2 linked regions of the Crateriforma spongiae genome follow. The protein of the gene in region 1 interacts with the protein of each later gene in a pairwise test. Links are inferred from orthologs where the notes say so. Each region holds a gene or a part of one and is shown in the gene's direction. Other genes may lie near its edges.

The links.
Region 2: the proteins of tpiA (region 1) and pepT interact in binary tests that used the Escherichia coli proteins (3 or more experiments, as listed by UniProt). The link is inferred for Crateriforma spongiae from one-to-one orthologs.

Annotation. Positions count from the first base shown.
Region 1 is NZ_JAAXMS010000002.1:561,105-570,734, forward strand. Bases 4,521-7,499 are described here. They hold tpiA (triose-phosphate isomerase), read left to right. Parts: upstream 4,521-5,621; coding sequence 5,622-6,377; downstream 6,378-7,499. Other genes in these bases: aroF (3-deoxy-7-phosphoheptulonate synthase), read left to right, coding at 4,588-5,625; secG (preprotein translocase subunit SecG), read left to right, coding at 6,522-7,118; HFP54_RS06280 (YicC family protein), read left to right, coding at 7,161-7,499. Outside these bases: HFP54_RS06240 (O-acetylhomoserine aminocarboxypropyltransferase/cysteine synthase family protein), read right to left, coding at 1-104; HFP54_RS26130 (Gfo/Idh/MocA family protein), read right to left, coding at 330-1,697; HFP54_RS06250 (TIGR00266 family protein), read left to right, coding at 2,379-3,200; HFP54_RS06255 (SseB family protein), read left to right, coding at 3,281-3,700; HFP54_RS06260 (GNAT family N-acetyltransferase), read right to left, coding at 3,736-4,170; more of HFP54_RS06280, read left to right, coding at 7,500-8,171; gmk (guanylate kinase), read left to right, coding at 8,168-8,827; HFP54_RS06290 (DNA-directed RNA polymerase subunit omega), read left to right, coding at 8,831-9,103; HFP54_RS06295 (flavoprotein), read left to right, coding at 9,100-9,630. UniProt on the Escherichia coli protein: Involved in the gluconeogenesis. Catalyzes stereospecifically the conversion of dihydroxyacetone phosphate (DHAP) to D-glyceraldehyde-3-phosphate (G3P).
Region 2 is NZ_JAAXMS010000003.1:7,620-17,174, forward strand. What follows is about bases 5,810-8,713. They hold pepT (peptidase T), read left to right. Parts: upstream 5,810-6,591; coding sequence 6,592-7,836; downstream 7,837-8,713. Other genes in these bases: HFP54_RS08120 (3'-5' exonuclease), read right to left, coding at 5,810-6,381; HFP54_RS08130 (hypothetical protein), read left to right, coding at 8,007-8,585; HFP54_RS08135 (hypothetical protein), read left to right, coding at 8,675-8,713. Also shown: HFP54_RS08105 (MATE family efflux transporter), read left to right, coding at 32-1,543; HFP54_RS08110 (diacylglycerol kinase), read right to left, coding at 1,555-1,947; HFP54_RS08115 (LPS-assembly protein LptD), read right to left, coding at 1,944-5,180; more of HFP54_RS08120, read right to left, coding at 5,389-5,809; more of HFP54_RS08135, read left to right, coding at 8,714-9,555. UniProt on the Escherichia coli protein: Cleaves the N-terminal amino acid of tripeptides.

The DNA of each region.
Region 1 (9,630 bases):
CTGGTCGTCGCATAGATCGGCACCGCGCGGCTGTTGGTGGCGGGGTCGGGCTGTTGACCGGCGTGCAGCGCCAACGTCGCATCGCGATATTGCGGTTCGGACATATTCGAAGCTGGGTCTGGAGGCGTTGGGGATAAAAGAGAGCGAACGTTTGGCCGTCGGTTCCGGCATCAATCACCGGACCGTTTTTCGGGGCGGACGGTTCGTCGCAGGTGATGATACCAGCAACGAACCGATGTGAGAGGTAGCTATATCCAGCCGCCGCCGGGATGAAAACCGGCCGGCGCGATGACCAGACCGGTGACTCCGTCCGGGCAGACGACGGCGGATCAGCCCATTTGAATTTCGTAGCCTTCGCGATACGGGCGGGCCAGCATCGCATTGGCTTCGTCGTCACCGACGATCTGTTCAGCCGAATCGTCCCATTTCAGGTCGCGTCCCAAGCGGGCCGAAATCCCCGCCAAGTGACAAATATTCAGCATCTGCATGTGGCTGTGTACGTCGCTGATGGGTTCCAAGCCTTCGCGATGGCAATGAATGAAGTTCGCCCAGTGGGCTTGGCGTTCATTGCGTTCCATGGGCAGGTTCTTGTAAACCTTGGCGATCGTGTCGTCTGCCAGCGGGTTTTCCTTGAGCGCTTCGACGGGAGCCCCGTCCAAGTTGCGGCGGCTGACGAAGATGCGTCCTTTTTCGCCTTCGATCAGGACCCCGTTGCGGGTATTGCTGCGGATCACCATTTCTGCCCCATCGGGATAGCTGACGGTGAACTCGAACTTGGTCGCCGTGTTGTATCGGTCGTCCTGTTGGGGAACGCCATCGGCGAAATCGACCGGGTGATCGGCCGAACCGCTGATGCCGGTCGGTCCGGCGGTCTGGCCGTTCAGCTTCAATGCCCAATTGGCGATGTCGACGTGGTGGGCGCCCCAATCGGTCAACTTGCCGCCGCTGTACTGGTACCACCACCGGAACTCGTAATGGCAGTTCGTGTTCGGACGCCCCTTGCCGGTGGACAGGAACCGATAGTCGGTTTCCGGCGCAGGTCCCAACCAGCGATCCCAATCCAAATTGGCGGGCACATCGGCAACGGGAATTGATGGGCTGGACGGTGCCCCGCCGATGCCGCACTCCAGACGTTTGATTTTGCCCAACCGGCCTTCGGCCACGATCGCCATTGCTTTGACGAACAGGTTGAACGTGCTGCGTTGCTGTGTGCCGACCTGGACGATACGCCCCGTTTCTTTCTGGACTTTGCGAATTTGTTTGCCTTCGTCGATGGTCAACGTCAGCGGTTTTTCGCAGTAGACGTCTTTGCCGGCCAACATCGCTTCGATCAGCGGTTTGGTGTGCCAGTGGTCCGGTGTGGCCACGTGAATCAGCGGAATACTGTCGTCGGCCAGGATGTCGTGATAATCGGTGTAAATCTTGGCTTTTCCACCGCTGTGACTTTCATTGAACTTTGCCGCACGATCGCTGTCAGCGTCACAAATCGCGACGACGTCCAGCCAGTCCTTGGCGGCTTTCATGTTGCCACCCGCCATCCCGCCGCTGCCGATCACACCGATCGGTATCCGACTGTTGGCCGATGCCGTCTCATCGGCCAACGACCGCGGTTGCGAATAGAAGTAGGGCGTCGTCACCGCGGTGGTCGCGGCGGAAGCTTTCAAGAAATCACGTCGGGTGGGACGAAGGCGTGTCACGGGCGATGCACCTGTGTCAGGAGGGAAGGGATGACGAAATCAGATCGGACGGGAACGTCCGGCGGAGCCTTTGGAATCGAGCGGTTTGACGACAAAGCCGGCGATCGAGTCAGGCAAGGAATTCGAAATCGAACCGGCCGAGCCGCCCGGGACGAACGCGCCCCATCATGATTCGAACAGACCGCCGCGACGTCGACATGATGTGACAAAACGGACAACACCATCGAATTATCGAAACGCCCGACACGGGTTTCCGCGGGGGCAGCGTGAAGTTTTGCTGTCGCAACGGCAATGATCTTGCCGCAAATGTCCGTCACGGCCGACACTAAACACTAACTTCGGCGCGCCCCAACCGAATGGCGGATCCGCCTTGGTTGGTTTGGCACAGTCGTTTCAGCCGACACGATCGACCACCCATCCTACCTTCTTTGCCCCCTTGAAGTGACCATGAATTGCAACTGTCCCCAATGCGGCAACCAATACCAAGTCGACGAATCGTTTATCGGCCGAACGGTCAAATGTCGTTCATGCGGTGCGACCTTTCAGGTCCAGAGTCCGGGGTCGGGCGCGGGAACCGAGCCCGTTCCGGCGGTCGTCGCCGGCCCGATGTCCAATTCGACGACCGACGGCGATGACGAATTCCGCGCCGGCTCGGTCGAGATCGGATCGGCCGAAGCAACCATGCGTGGGGGCCAAGCCAACGGGTCGCGAAACGCCGACGCGATTGACTACGAAATCTTCGGTCACGAAACGCAGTACGTAGAAATCACCTTGGACCCGGGCGAACAAACGATCGCCGAAGCCGGCGCGTTGATGTTCATGTCCGACGGCATCACGATGGAAACCGTCTTTGGTGACCCCGGCCAGCAAGGCGGCGGATTCTGGGCCAAGGCCATGTCCGCCGGCAAACGAGTGCTGACCGGCGAATCCCTGTTCATGACCACCTTTACCAACCATGGACGCGGGCGAGCGGTGGTTGCCTTTGGCGCCCCCTACCCCGGTCGCATGATTCCGATGCACCTGGACCAATTGGGCGGCGAACTGATTTGCCAAAAGGACGCGTTTCTGTGCGGGGCCCGAGGGATTCAAATCGACATCGCGTTCCAAAAGAAGATCGGTGCCGGGCTGTTCGGCGGCGAAGGATTCATCATGCAACGGTTGCGGGGCGACGGCATCGCAATCGTCCATGCCGGTGGGACCATGATGTATCGCGAACTGGCGGCCGGAGAAAAACTGCGGCTGGATACCGGTTGCTTGATGGCGATCGGCCCAACCGTCCAGTACGACATCGAGTTCGTCGGTGGCCTGAAAAACGCGTTTTTGGGCGGCGAAGGCCTATTCATGGCCACCGTGGTCGGGCCGGGCCCGGTGTGGCTGCAATCGTTGCCGTTTTCGCGTCTGGCCGGACGCGTCGCATCGGCGATCCCCCGCGCCGGAAGCGGCAGCAGCAAGGGCGAAGGCACCGTGCTGGGCGGCCTGGGTGAAATGTTCATGGGCGACTAAGCAAGCAGCCGTGTCGACGGCGACGAATGTTCATTTCGCCCTGATTGATCGGTTCCCGGCGCCAGCCTAATCTGGCGTTTATGGTTGCACCACTATCCGACGATGCCTACGCCGATTTCGTCGCGGCGATCGCTGACAGCGATGTCCAACGGATCCAATCGATCCTGTCTGGCACCGAATTCATTTTGATCAGCGTGGAAGATCCGGATGAACCGGAGGATTCCGAGGAGATCGGCGCGCTGACCGCGGAACTGGAGGACCAAGATGTTTTGGTCGTCTTCAGCAGCGAAAGCCACGCCGAACAATTCGTCAACGCACAAGCCGATGTCTTCGAGGATATCGAAGAGGTCCAGGGCTTCACCGTGGGCGGCGAATTGCTGATGGATTACCTGCCCGACGACTATGGGATCCTGATCAACCCGGAAACCGACGATGTGCAGCTGATCGACGCCGACATCGCGGACCAGATGCGACCACCGGTCGACGAAGACGCATCCTAGCCGATGGCCGGTCCGGTAGCAGGTCGGATTGGCGGCTAAGCCCCGACGTGTTTCTGCATCGCCTGGTGCGGGATCCCGACTTCGACGAAGGAGGCATCGACGTTTTGATAGCCCAGCTTTTCATAAAAGCCCGTTGCTTCTTCGCGGGCGTGAAGCCGGAACGATCGCACACCAGAATCCCCCAACAACTCCTCAGCATTCCGCATCAAGAACGCGCCGATGCCCTTGTTCTGATGCTCCGGGGCGACCGCCATTTGACGAAACTTGACCGCTCCACCGTCCAACGGTCGGGCCGACAAGGTGGCAACCAGGACGCCGTCGACGGTCACACCGAAATGCCGATCGGAATGCTCGGCATCCAAATCTTCCGGGGAAAAACTGATCCCCAGCGGCTTGCGTAGGACTTCGTGGCGCAGGTCCAACGCTTCTTGATAAAGCGGCGTGCACCATTGGATCGTCACGAATTCCATCGGACCGGTTCCACAATGCGTCAAGAGGCGAGCGTTCGGAAAGACGTGCTCAATTCCAGGAGGCCCCGGCCTAAGACCCGGCCGCTGACGACGCCAGTGCCTGACCAGGCGGCGGCCGCATGACCAGGGCGACCGATCTGCATCGAGCGCAGCGGATTGTAACGGCTGGCTGTGGCCACGTGACCCGGCGGTCCGTCTGGGCATCAGTCCCGTCGGCCCAAAATGACAACGCCGGCAATGTGCCACTGGCCTCGACGATTCGGATATCCGGTTGCTACATTGCCAGACTTTCCGTTTTGCCAAGGATTTTCGGCCTTTCCCAAGTCCCGAGCGGTCGACGCCGGCAACCACGCGACTAGCCTGACGCCGCGGATTGTTTTGCCGCCCCCGTATCAACCCTAGCCGGTCTGTCCAAACGTGATCCTGATTTTACAAAGCAAAGCCACCGACGATCAGGTCGACCATGTGATCGAAAAGGTGGAATCGCTCGGCCTGAAAGCCCACCTGAGCCGCGGAACGTACCGCACAATCGTCGGCATCATCGGCGACGAATCCAAGCTTAGCGAAGAACGATTGCGATCGATCCCGGGCGTCAGCGAAGTCGTCCCGGTGTTGCCGCCGTACAAGTTGGCTTCCCTGGAAGCCCATCCCGAACCCAGCGTCGTCAATGTTTCGGGCGTCCAAATCGGTGGCGGCCATTTGGGCATGATCGCCGGCCCATGCAGCGTCGAAGACGCCGACCGGATGCACCGCATCGCCAAATCCGTCCGTGACGCCGGTGCGAACCTGTTTCGCGGCGGTGCCTACAAGCCCCGCACCAGCCCCTACGCGTTCCAGGGCTTGGGCGAAGACGGACTGAAGATCCTTCGCGAAGTCGGCGACGAATACGGCATGCCGATCGTCACCGAGGTGACCGATCCCCGCAACGTCGAATTGGTCGCCAAGTATGCCGACATGCTGCAGGTCGGTGCCCGCAACATGCAGAATTTTGTGCTGTTGACCGAGGTCGGCAGGACGTCGCGTCCGGTCCTGTTGAAACGCGGTATGAGCGCGACAATCAAAGACCTGTTGATGAGCGCCGAATACGTATTGTCGCAGGGCAACCCGAACGTCGTGCTTTGCGAACGCGGCATCAAAGGCTTCGATACGATCACCCGAAACTTGTTCGACGTGGCGGCCGTCCCGGCGGTCAAAGCCCTGACGCACCTGCCCATCATTGTCGACCCGTCGCACGCGACCGGACGGCCAGACCTGATCCCGCCGTGTGCTTTGGCTGGCATCGCGGCCGGCGCCGATGGCGTCCACGTCGAAGTGCATGACTGTCCCGAAGAAGCCAAAAGCGACGGGCCTCAAGCACTGCTTCCCGACCAATACCAAGAACTGGCCAAGCAAATGCGACAGCTGGCCGAACTGTTTCAAAAGACCATTTCACCGCTCCCGGAGGCCCTGGCATGACTCGCCGCACCCTGATCGCTGGCAACTGGAAAATGAACATGCGGGCCGAATCGGCCGCCGCACTGGCCAAAGGCATCGTCGACGCTGTCGGCAATACGCCGCCGGTGGATGTGGCGGTTTGCCCGCCGTCGGTCTACTTGGCCCCCGTCGCCGGCGTCGTCGCCGGATCCTCGGTCGGCCTTGGCGCTCAAAACCTGTATCCGGAATCCGACGGCGCTTTTACCGGGGAAGTCAACGCGGCCATGTTGACCGACATCGGCTGCCGTTACTGCATTCTGGGCCACAGTGAACGTCGCCAATTGATGGGCGAAACTGACAAGGACGTTTCCACCAAGCTGCATGCCGCCTTGGCGGGCAATCTGATCCCGATCGTCTGCGTCGGTGAAACCTTGGAACAACGTGAATCGGGAACGACCGAAGACGTCATTGCCAAGCAAATCGAAGGCTCGTTGGCCGGACTGGACGAAGCCCGTGCCGCGGGAATCGTGATCGCCTATGAACCGGTTTGGGCCATCGGCACCGGCAAGACGGCCAGCAAGGAACAGGCCGAAGAAGTCCACGTCTTCATTCGCGGGTTGTTGACCAAGCAATTCGGGGGCGAAGTCGCCGAACAAATTCGCATCCAGTACGGCGGAAGCGTCAAACCGGGCAACGCCGCCGAATTGCTGGCCCAGCCGAACATCGACGGTGCACTGGTCGGCGGAGCCAGCCTGAAGGTCGACGATTTTCTGGCGATCATCAACGCTTCCTGACCCCCAACCAAGCTGACCGGGCCGGCTTGCAACGTTTGACCAACGCGGCGTCGAAACACGGGCCGCCCTCCTGCATCAATCGCGTCGCCGCCCCCCGGGCCGTCGACGCTTTGCACGCAATCAGAATCGAAACGGATTGAACCCATGAACCTGATGATCCTTGGAAGCTTCGCCGGCGTCGTGCTGGGTACCCTGATGGCTTTCCTTTCGCTGTTCCTGATCCTGCTGGTCCTGGTCCAGCGTGGCCGTGGCGGCGGATTGACCGGCGCCCTGGGTGGACCGGGCGGTCAAAGTGCATTTGGCAGCAAAGCGGGCGACACGTTTACCGTGATCACCGTCGTTGTGGCCGCCGTCTGGGCTTTCACTTGTGCGTTCACGATGTGGTTGCTGGGCACCCACACATTGCCGGTCGCCGAAAACACACCGGCGGTTTCCAGCGGACCGGGCGATGATGCGGACGAAACGACCGACGGATTGAACATCCCCACCGGCGATTCGCTGGGACTCGGTGGCCTGTCGGTCGGCGACGATGCCGGCGATTCGGCCAACGAGAACGTGCAACTGACGCCCGCCGACGGCGGTGACGCGCCGGCCGATGCCGATGACCAAGCGACGGAATCAAACGCCGAGACCGCGGCGGACGACGAAGCCGCCTCCGACGACGCGACAACCGGCGACGACGCGGGATCCCAAGACGGCGACGAATCGACCGAGACGGACGAAACCACGTCCGCCGAATAAGCCTCCACCCGCCCGATTGGTCCACGACGGCAATTGCGATTGATGACGACAGCCCAGTCCGACGGTCTCGCCCCCACCGCTAACGCCGCGGACACGCCCGGCGCCGGAATCCGCAGCATGACCGGGCAGGGTCGCGCCCAATGCTCGGCCGACTGTGGGACGGTGACCGTCGAAATCCGTTCGGTCAACAATCGCGGCATCAAAATCAGTGTGCGAACCCCCGATTCGTTGGCGGATTTGGCCGCGACGGTCGAAACAACCGTTCGCAAATGGGTCCACCGTGGATCCTTCACCGTCAATTTGACGTGGCGTCCCAAAGAAACGTCGACCGCGGTGAAGGTCAACACCGACGTCGTGTCGTCGTACTTTCGACAAATTAAGGACGCGCAAACCCATTGCGGTGTGGACCAAGACATCGACTGGGTGGGGTTGATGCAGTTGCCCGGCGTCCTGATATCCGACGGCCCGACCGACCGGGTCGATCACACACTTCGGGATTTGGTCAACACCACGCTTCGGCATGCGGTCGACGCATTGGATCAAATGCGTCAGCGTGAGGGGGCCGAAATGGCAGCCAGCCTGACGTCGGACCTCGGCCGGATCGCCGGACACGTCGAAACCATCAAAGGCTTTGTCCCCGACACGGTTCAGCGGTACCGGGATCGTTTGGAATCGAAGGTACGGTCGGCCATCGATGCGTATGACCTAAAAATCGATTCAATCGATTTGCTACGCGAGATCCAGATCTATGCGGACCGCGTCGACATCAGCGAAGAAATCACCCGACTGGAAAGCCACCTAAAGTTGTTTGGACAGGTGTTGGGCGGTGATTCACTAGCAGACCAAAATCCATCCACGTCATCGTCGACCGCCGGCCCAGATTCACCCACCCATTCACCGGCAGGACGCCGTTTGGATTTCGTCATCCAGGAAATGGTGCGGGAAACCAACACGATCGGCAGCAAGGCGTCCAATGCGGACGTGTCCGCTCAAGTGGTTGAGGTGAAGTGTGCTTTGGAACGAATGCGAGAAATGGTTCAAAATCTCGAATGACGCAGACTGAAATCATGTGCCACGGCGAACGCCAATCGATCGAATCGGGCAAGCGGCAACAACGACCGCCTGGAAACCCGACCGATCCCGTGGCACGTTTGGTGGTCATCTCGGGCCCCAGCGGCGCCGGCAAATCGACCGTTCTCCGCCGATTGATGCGGGAATGCGACCTGCCGCTGGCGATGAGCGTCTCGGCGACCACCCGACCGCCGCGGCCGGGCGAAGTGGACGGGGTCGACTATCACTTCTTGGATCGCGACGAATTTCGACGTCGAATTGACGCCGGCGATTTCCTGGAATGGAAGGAAGTCTTCGGCCTGGGACACTACTATGGGACGCTTCGGTCGGAAGTAACGACTGGCCTAAAACACGGTCGCTGGGTAATTTTAGAAATCGACGTCCAGGGCGCTTTGGCCGTTTTCCAGGATTCCCGGTGGGACCCGGTCAGCTTTTTCATTCATCCCGGCGACATGAATGAGCTGGAACGACGGCTCCGGTCGCGCGGAACCGAAGACGAAACAAAGGTCGTCGCTCGGCTGAAGACGGCCGCCCGCGAAATGAAATTTAGCGACCACTATCGGCATGAAATCATCAACGAGTCGGTCGATCACTCGGTCCAAGAAATCTGTGAGATCCTAAAGGAATACTGTAGCTAAACGATGCTTGAAGAACTGAAAGAAGAAGAGATCGTCAACAAGGTCGGTGGCCGATTCAAACTCAGCACCCTGATCCAAAAACGCCTGGTCCAACTGAACCAGGGAAGCCGCGCTCTGGTCAGCGTGGACACTCACGACAAAATGTCGATCGTCTTGCAGGAAATCATGCAAGACAAGATCGTTCTGAACACGGAAAACGAAGTTCAGGCTGTCGACGATTTGAACGCGGCGATCGCAGCGGCCGAAGGCCCGGATCTGGAAGCGTCTGACCTATGACCCCTGCGTCGTCACGGACGGTACTGTTGGCCGTCGGTGGCGGTATCGCCGCATACAAGGTCGCGACCGTCTGCAGCCGTCTGTCCCAGGCCGGCCATCAGGTTCGGGTCGCCATGACCGAATCGGCCACCCGGTTCGTGGGTCCGGCAACCTTCGCCGCCCTATCGGGATCCGCCGTCGCCGGCGATACGATCGATCCGCACTCCCGACCGCTGGGTCCCCACATCGAATTGGCCGATGGGATCGACTTGATGTTGGTCGCACCGGCCACTGCTAATTTGATGGCCAAGTTTGCCGTCGGGGTCGCCGACGATTTGATTTCCACGACCTATCTGCAAGTCACCGCACCGGTACTGCTGGCGCCGGCGATGAGCGACATCATGTGGGAAAAACCCGCTGTCCAACGTAACGTTCAGCGTTTGCGGGACGACGGCTGTCATTTCGTAGGCCCCGAAACCGGATGGCTCAGTTGCCGTGCGTCGGGCACCGGACGAATGTCCGAACCAGAAACCATCGTCCAAGCCGCC
Region 2 (9,555 bases), on another replicon or contig:
GCCGGGCGGTCGGAACAGTCGTTTCGCGATCATGAAAAGCATGGAAAAGGATGCAGCGGTGCCAACGGAGTTCACCGACCAGGTGCAGCAGGTCCACGAATCGTCGGAGCTGATCGATGTCGTTTCGCCCACCGGCGAAGTTCGATCCGGCGATGTTGCGCCCGACCCCGGTGATCCGTCGACCGACACGTTGGGCCAGGCCATGGCCGAAGTGATTCGCGTGGCGATGCCGCTGATGATCAGCACGGGCACGTTTTCGGTGGTGCTGTTTGCCGATCGTACGTTCTTGCTGTGGTACGACGGTGCGGCGATGAGCGCATCGATGGCTGCGGGCAATTTGTTCTGGACGCTGATCTGTGTTCCGGTCGGCGTGTCGGGCATGACCGGCGCCGTCGTCAGCCAGTACGTCGGCAGCCGACAACGTGAAATGATCGGTCGCTTTCTATGGCAGGTCGTTTGGTTTGCTTTGGCCACGTTGCCGCTGTTCGGTTTGATCGGAACGCTCGCGCCGACGTTGTTTTCACTGACCGGTCAACCCGCGGGCTTGATCGAATTGGAATCGGCATACCTTCGGCTGCTGATGTGGGGGGCCGGAGGGATCGTTCTGGAATCCGGTTTAAGCGGTTTCTTTGCCGGTACGGAACGGACGCACGTGATCATGTGGGCCAGTATCGCATCGGGCGTCGTGAATCTGGTTTTGGATTGGATGTTCATTTTTGGAATGAACATGGGGCCGCTGCAAATCGAAGCGATGGGCATCATCGGTGCCGGTTGGGCCAGTTTGATCTCGTTCTGGTTCAAGGGCGGGTTGTTCGCATTCTTGTTGGCACGGCCCAAGTTTCAGGAAAGCTATCGGATTCTGGCCGGCATCTCTTTTGATCCCGCGTTGATCCGCAAGTTGTTGTTCTTCGGTTTGCCTTCGGGATTGATGTCGTTAACCGAGGCGGCTGGGTTCACCGCGATCGTCTTGCAAATCGGACAACTGGGGGACTTGCCACTGCGAGCGACCACGATGGCGATCAATTTCAACATGATCGCTTATGTCCCGTTGGTCGGCGTCGCGATCGCCGCATCGGTCCTGGTGGGGCGGCATTTGACCGAAAGTGGTCCGTCACGAGCGGTCAAATCGGTGGCCGGGGCTCTATCGATCGGTTGGATCTATTCGATGGTTTGGGCGGTGTTGTACCTGGCGTTTCCCGATCAACTGCTGGCGCTCTATCAGTGGGGGGACGCATCGGAAGATTCGATGGTGGCGATATCGCTGGCGCGGAACTTGTTGGGGTTCGTCGCCATTTATGTAATCGTCGATGCGACGCAATTGATCGTGGCCGGATCGCTTCGAGGGGCCGGTGACACTTGGTTCGTTTTGCTGTCCGGATTGTTTGCGTCGATCATCGCTTGCAGCATCGGCATCGTTTTCGAACCGGAAACGGGACGGCTGACTTGGTGGTGGTGGGTTGTCACCGGGTGGGTGTTCTTGCTGGCCGCATCAATGGTGGGGCGATTCTTGCAAGGACGCTGGAAATCGATGCGGATGGTGTAGGCGTTTTCTGTTCAGGCGGCTGCCACCCCGACGACAAATTTCCACAACGGCCAGCCCAGCAGGCAGATGCCCACGGCCACCGCGGCAATCGATAAAACCAAGACCGCGCCGGCGGCCATGTCCAGCGCGCGGCCGATCCGCGGATCGAAGCTGGGGTGCACCGTGTGAACCAACGCCTCGAAGGCGCTGTTGGCGACTTCCGCCGCGATCACCACGCCGACGGTCAGCCACAGAATCGCCATGGATGTGGCGGGCAGACGCAGTGCAAACGCCGTCATCAAAACCAGAATGCCGGCCGGAAAGTGGACCCAAAAGCTTTTCTGTCCCCGGACCGCGACGCCGATACCGCGGCTCGCGTCGGCAAACTTTTGACGCCATGTAGATCGTGAATGGGGATCGGTCATTCCAAGCCCTCCACACCTGGCGGCGGAATCAGTTGGCCACCCACACGGCCTCGACCCGTCGGGAAGAATCGCGGCAGAACGAAGAAGTTGAAGCCGACGTTTTCTCGTCCGGCGTCCACCGTGACCTCGAATCCCGTCAAGAAAGATTCACCGATGCGAGTCAGTCCGATCGTTTGTCCGACGTTACCAACGTCGGCAAAGTCATAGGTGGATCCCGCGCGGACGATCCACTTTTCGTTCAAGCGATAATCCAATGATGTCCGCAGGGCTGTGCTGGTCACCGGTCCATCGATGTTGATCAACCCCGCATAGACATCGCCCAAGCCCGGTCGGCTCATGCGTATGCCACCGCTGATGCTGCGCAAACCATCGTCGAAGAAATCGATGTAGCCGTCGCTTAGCAATGAAACGCGATCGCCCAGGTGAAAGCTTGCGTCGTACGTTGTCGGTCCGACCGTTTCGCCATAATTATCACGATCGGCGTCGGGCATCAGGATGGTGTCGATGTCCAACCGCAAGATGTCCGTGATGCGTTCCCGGCCCGGCAAGCCACGTCGTGTTTGGAATCGTTGGTGAACCCCCAAGCGAATCTGTTGCTGGTCGGCCACCACCACATCACTGGGGCTGGTGACGTAGCGTTGGATCCCTTGACGGAATCCATAATCGCGCGGATCGAACTGTGCCGGTAACACACCGCCAAATTGATCGATGATGAATCGACGGCGAAATTGTTCCTGTGCGTTGTCATCGAGCGAATCGTAGTACGGCAAGTCGTCAAAGTTCGCGTCGCTGTCGGCATAAAAGTATTCGCCCACCCATTCGATCTTGTGGGCCAAGCCGCGGACATTCAGCAACGCGCTTTGAATCGTCGGATCGATACGGTACATCGGCAAACTGGCTCGGACGCCCGCTTGTCCGGTCAAACGTGTCAGCGAATCGCCGTTGATGTCTTCGCCGAAATACGTCGCATCGCCACCGACAAAGGGGCTCAGGTTCAGCGGACCCAAGTCCAGCGGAACGGACAATTCGTGTCGCGTTGATGCGATCAAGCCTTGCGCATCGACTTCACCCGGCAGTGTCGTCATCGATGCGGCTTCGACCGGATCGACCGGCGTGTCAGCGATATTCAAATCGACGTAGCCGACTTTGTTGTTCATCGTCCACGTCAACGCGTTGCCCAGCGGCGAAAGTCCGATCGCATAGTGTTCCAGGACGGGCAGTTGCTGTGTTTCTTTGAAGAAGTCATTGACTCTTGCTTCGACGGACAAATCCAACAATTGGCTGCCGCCGTAACGACGAAGCCTTGCACCGGTGGTGTAGTCTTTTTGCTGGTCCCAATCGCTTTCAAAGTATTGTTCCAAGAAATTGCGATCGCTGATGTAACCGACCTCGGCGATGAATTCCCAGCCGCTGTTGAACGTGTGACGGTGTTGAAGCCAGGACTTGCCACGCCAAGTCTTTTCCGGCGTCAAGTCACGGCGGTCCTGCCCCAGGGTGTCCAGGCCCGTGTCGTGAATCAGATAGCCGTCGGTTTGTCCACGAACATGTCCGGGGATGCCAAAGAAGCTGGTGCGGTCATACGTGGTGCGGGTGCCAAACGCCGGGCCACGGTCACTGAGGTAGTCCGTTTTGATGCGCACATCGACGCCGTCCGGGGCCGAGTCGTATCCCAGCAGTTGGAACAGGTCCCATTCCAACATGACCTGTGTTCCGAAGATGTCATCGTTCTTGAAATTGGCCCCGGTCAGATACAACGGCGGCTTGCGGATGCTGGCGCTTAAACGCGGCCAATAGAAAACCGGAACGCTGCCGAAGTAAATGAAGTTGTCGCGGCTGGAAACGTACGAATCGGTCGCCTGGATCGTTTGATTGGTGATCGGGTCGACGGTGGTCCGCAAACGCTGGCGAAATGACAATTGATCGCTTTGCAGCCAATAGCGCGGCACGCCCAGACGGCTGGTCGTCACCGCGGCACCGAACGCTTGGAAATTGCCTTCGGCGACCTGCTGCAGCACATCCGCTTTCAATCGCACCACGCCCTGGTAATCGGGAATCGTGCTGATGGCTTCGGCGTCCAGCACCATCCCGGTTTCCTGGGTCACGTTGTAATACATCGATTCGGCATAGATGATCCGGTCTCCTTGCCGAAACACGATGTCGCCTTCCAGATACAGCTCCAAATCATGGGACGTCATGTCAGCGCGGCCTTGCATCAAATCATTCAGCAAGGGCGTCCACGCGACGATGCGATGGGCGGACAACGAGATCGTGCCGAGGTCCAGAAACTGTCCGCCGGGTAACTGGGCTTGGACGTCGCGGATCAGAACGGTGGCTCCACCGCGGGCGACCCAGACCTCTTCCCCCAAGGCCGGACGCGGAACGTTTTGAATCGAAAGTGGGGCGGCGGGATTGCGTGAAACAAACTCGATTTCGTGTCGACCGTCGGCCGAGAAAATTCGAAATTGTCCTTCGCCGTTTTGAATTCGCGGCGCATCGGGCAGCGTCGTCTGGTTCGGCACCGGGGTGCCCACGCCGGGCGTGCCCGGAAAACTTGTGGCCGGGGGCGGCACCAATGTGGGCCCGAACATCTGGTCCGGCAGCGAATCGGGAACCGGAAGCGGCGATGCGTATTGGGCTTGCCGAACCCCACCGTCGCCCGTTCCCGAGCCTTCGGCGGGCGATTCCGAATGACCTGCCAGACGAAGATCACCCTGGTTGGATGACGATTGAGGCAATCGTACGTCGGGCCAACCACCGGGAAGGTGTGACGCCAATGCGGGCAGGTTTTGCGGCACCGGGATCGGAGTAGGCGATTGAATTTGGGGTTCCAATGCCGAATAAATCACGCCCGAAAGCGGACCCGTTTGCCCGCCTTTGCCGTCGGAAACACCAGAAATTACGAATCGCGTTCGGACGCGCCCGGGCGGACCATCGACGACCAACAGCACCTGATCGCACAGATAGATGCGGTCTTCGAACATCAGTCGACAATTGTCTCGCAGCCAGCTGATGTCGGCCCCGCCGCGATTCCATTTGGCGATTCGGTCGCCATCGACTCGGGGCGGCTGTCGCGAGATTTGTGGTGCCGATTCATCCGTGGTCGCCGCGTCGGATGCCGGGAATTGGGCGGTCGCGGTTCGGGACGCGGGACCGATGCCTGAGAGTGCCAGCATCAACCCGCAGATCAGGGTCAATGCGGTTGAAAGCCGTCGTCGGACCTGCGCAGCAGACATCCCGGTCCGGATCTGCTTCCTGCATCCGAAACGGGCGAGACATTCAGCGGTGGCATCCGTGCCGACCAAGGGGGCAGACTTTCCGATCAAAACTATGGTGTTTGACACCGGGATGAACGGTCGAAGTCTACGAAAGCCGATCTGGGAATCACAAGTCAGATCGCTGGGGAGGCCCGACGAGTTTCACGGGCATTTTCCAAGGGCCGAGTTAGGACGTTTTGGGGGTCACGTCGGTGGCCGAATCAGACTGGGGATTTGCCGTGGAATCGGCTTCCACCGGCGATGAAGTCGGTTCCGAATCAGTCGTTTGTTCGGCGGTGGATCCGTGGTTGCTGTCGCCCGATTCCGATGGCCCCGTCGCATCACCGTTCTCGTCGGCTTCGTCCACCGCCTCGGCTTCCCAGGGGTCGACCCATTCACCCCATTGCCCCAGATAGTCCTGATAGGCCTGGCAATCGGCGGCACGTTGTTGGATGAAATCCTTGGCCTGCTGGACCAATTCGATCTCTTGTTCCAGTGTCAACTTGCCGGTCAAAACCATGCACCGGAGAAAGACAAAGTACGTGTCCAAGACGTCACAGCGACAGTAGTCGCTGATTTCCATCTTGCCGCCTTCGTCGTATTTCTGTTGGACCGCTTCGCCGTTCAAGCCCATCTTGCCGGGCTTGCCCAACAACTGTGCCGCCAAGTTCAATCCACCGTTCAATCGTGCGGCGCCGAAATTGGTCAACAGGTCCTGCAGGTCCAAATGGGCTTCGCTGTTGAAACGGTTGCGCAGGGCTTTGTAACCGGAACCGGAAAACCATTTTGCCAGCGAGATGCCGTAACGAAATGCCGCCATTTCCATGATCGGCAGATCGAACGATCGTCCGTTGAAGGTGATCCAGGTGGGCCGACGGTACATGTCCCACCCCTTCCAAAAATTCGCCGTGATCACATGACTGCGGAAATGGGGTTCGTCAAGTGAAACCAAATCCAGCATCCGAAATTCCGCGTCCAGTTTGGCGATGACCACCGCGATCGGGATTTGAAAGGTATGCGGGATGAACGTCGTTCCGGACTTTTCGAAGATTTCCGATTGATACCTCGTGATCGCTTCGGCCGGCGTCAGCCCTTCGCCGGGGTATCGGACTTTGGCAATCAGATCGCCATCGGCCACGCTTTCGACATCAAATACTAGGTAGGTGACCGATTGCGTCATGCCGTCGTCGCTGGATTGAAAGCTGTCGAAATTTGTCGCCCGCTGCTTCGGCCACCGGTGCACGCTGCTGGGTGACGACGCGGGGTTGCTTCCACACGGGATTGGCGTCCAATTTAACGCCGGTGCGGATAAATTCTACCAATGCCCCGGTTGAACCGCGTCCACGCCGCTCTTTCCGAATCGCCAATTGTCACCGAACGATTTATCCCCATGCAAATCAATCGCCAACGCCTGCTGGATCGCTTTCTGCGTTACGTCCAAATCGACACGCCGGCGGATCCGCACAGCAAGACATACCCCAGCACCGAGGCGCAGCGTGACTTGGCGGTAGTGCTGGCCGAAGAATTGCGTGCCATGTCGGCCGAAGATGTTCAGATCGACGACAACGCTTTGGTCTGGGCGACCGTACCCGCCGTCGGCGATTCCGGCAATGTTCCGACGATAGCGTTGGTCGCCCACATGGATGTCTCACCCGAGGCACCGGCCACGTCGGTCAAGCCGCAGGTGATCGAGTCCTACGCCGGCGGCGATATTCCACTTCCCGCGGGAAATGTGATCACGGTCGATGGCTGTCCGGACCTGAAAGACATGGTGTCGCAGACTTTGATCACCACCGACGGCACCACATTGCTTGGCGGTGATGATAAAGCCGGGGTGGCGATCATCATGGAATTGGCACACACGCTGATCGAAAATCCATCGTTGCCACGCGGTCCGATTCGGTTGTTGTTCACCTGTGACGAAGAAATCGGTCACGGAACCGATAAGATCGACCTGGACAAACTTGGGGCCGATGTGGCCTACACCATCGACGGTGGCGGAGCGGACGTGTTGGATGTCGAAACATTCTCGGCCGATGGGGCGACGGTCCGTTTCACCGGACACAACATTCACCCGGCAATCGCGAAGGATCGCATGATCAACGCGATGCGCCCGGTCGCGGAATTCGTCGCGAGATTGCCCAAAGATCACTGCACCCCGGAAACCACCGACGGTCGCGAAGGCTTCATTCACGCCCATGACATGAAGGCGCGAACGGGCGAAGGCACCGTCGAACTGATTTTACGTTCGTTCGACACCGCTGATTTGGAAGAATACGCCAAGCTGATCCGACGAATCGCCGCCGAAGTGGCTGCCGATCATCCGGGCATCGAATATGAGGTCAGTGTTTATCGACAGTATCGCAATCTGGCCGACGGGCTGAAAAAGTTGCCCGAATCCGTGACTCTGGCCGAAAAAGCGTTTCAGAATCTGGGGCGAACCTGCACCAAAGCGATCATTCGTGGCGGCACCGATGGAAGCCAGTTGACCGAAAAAGGATTGCCGACGCCGAACCTGTCCAGCGGCCAGCACAATATCCACAGCGTGACGGAATTTGCGTGCCTGGATGAAATGGTCGCCGCCACCGAGCACTTGGTCGAATTGGCGAAATTGTGGGGATCGATTCGTCGCTAGCGGGATCCCCGGTCGCTGTGAACCAGGATTTTGGGGCAGCAGGGATGTGTCGGTCGGCTTTCTTCGGGACTACGGTAAACCGTCCGACTGCGGTAAATTTTTTCGCGGTCGCGTGCATTCCTTTTCGCGAATGCATTGTCCCATACGAATTTCCAACGGAGCCCATCGCCATGCGATCCTTCACCGGTCCCCTGACTTTGTCCGCGTTCGGTTTGTTAACGGTCTTGGCGTCGTCCCCGGTTTTGGCCGATGACGCGGCGACAAAGACGACTGAAAAAATCAACGTTCTTAACGAAGCCCAACTGACGGTGCCCGCGGCGTTCAAAAAATCACCGCCCAAATCGCGGATCGTCGAAGCCGAGTTTGTCGCCACCGATGGCAAGGGTGATGACGAAGTGACCGCCCGTGTTTATGGCATGGCCAGTGGCGGTGGCTTGGAACCGAACATCGCCCGCTGGAAAGGTCAATTCAGCGAAAGCCCCGAAGGTGCGTTCAAGCGTGAAGCGATGAAGCTGGGCGATTGGCAAGTCGTGATCGTCGACCACGCTGGTTCGTTCAGCGAACGCATGGGCGGTGGTCCCTTTGCGGGTGGCCGAATGGTCAAACGCGAAGATTACGCGATGACCGGCGCTATTCTGCAAAGCCCTAAAGGGCGCTTGTATTTCGTCAAGATGATCGGGCCGGCCAAAGTCGTTCAGGCCAATCGTGATGACTTTGTCAAAATGATCAAAAGCCTGGATGCATCCTGATCGGGAATACCCTTTCAGTTTTTGTCTGTGATCAACGCCCTTGTCGCTACGCTGAACCTTTCGTTGCAAACGGATGCACCGGATATTGCATGAACATTCAATCTTTGCTTGAGCATCACGGTATCTCTCGCAATCCTTTTGCCGAGGAAGACGCGCAGACCGACCAGGTTTTCAAGGAACACTGCATCAGCAGTGCCTACCATCCGGTCTGGGACAAGGTGTACGGGGACCCGGCCGAACCATCCACGGCGATCGTGTTCGGACCGAAGGGCAGCGGGAAAACGGCGATGCGGTTGCAAGTCGACCGACATCTGGCCCGCTACAACGCCCAGCATCCCGAACAACGTGTGTTCGTGATTCGCTATGACGACTTCAATCCGTTTCTGGATCACTTCAGCGAACGGATGAGTCGGCGGGTGGCACGCAAGCCGGAAAAGGTCCTGGATGCATGGCGATTGTGGGACCACATGGACGCGATTTTGTGCATCGGTGTGACCAGCCTGGTCGACCGAGTGCTGGCGATCGGATCGACTCGTGAAGACGCCTCCAGCGAAGACGCAATCACCACCGCCCATTTGGCGAAACTGGACCGTACCGCAGCCCGCGATTTTCTGTTGTTGGCGATGGCGTACGATCAATCCACCGCGTCGACGTCGGTGGGGCGATGGAGTCAATTGCGAAAGAAACTGTCGTTTTCCAACTGGTTGGCTTTGTGGGACGTGTCCCTGGCAATGATCGGTACCATCGTCGCCGTGGTCCTGACGGGATACCTGTTCATGCGGCAAAACGGTGGCGAGGACGGTGGTCGCAGCCTGACCATTCTGTGGCTGGCCCCGGCGTTGGCTTTGCTGTTTTCATCGCCTTTTTTGTGGCGATGGATCAAGTGTCACTTTGCCGCGATGGGCATCCGCCGTCATATGCGGGTCGGCAAACGCGAAGTCGGATCGCTTCGCACGGTGCTGTTGCGGTT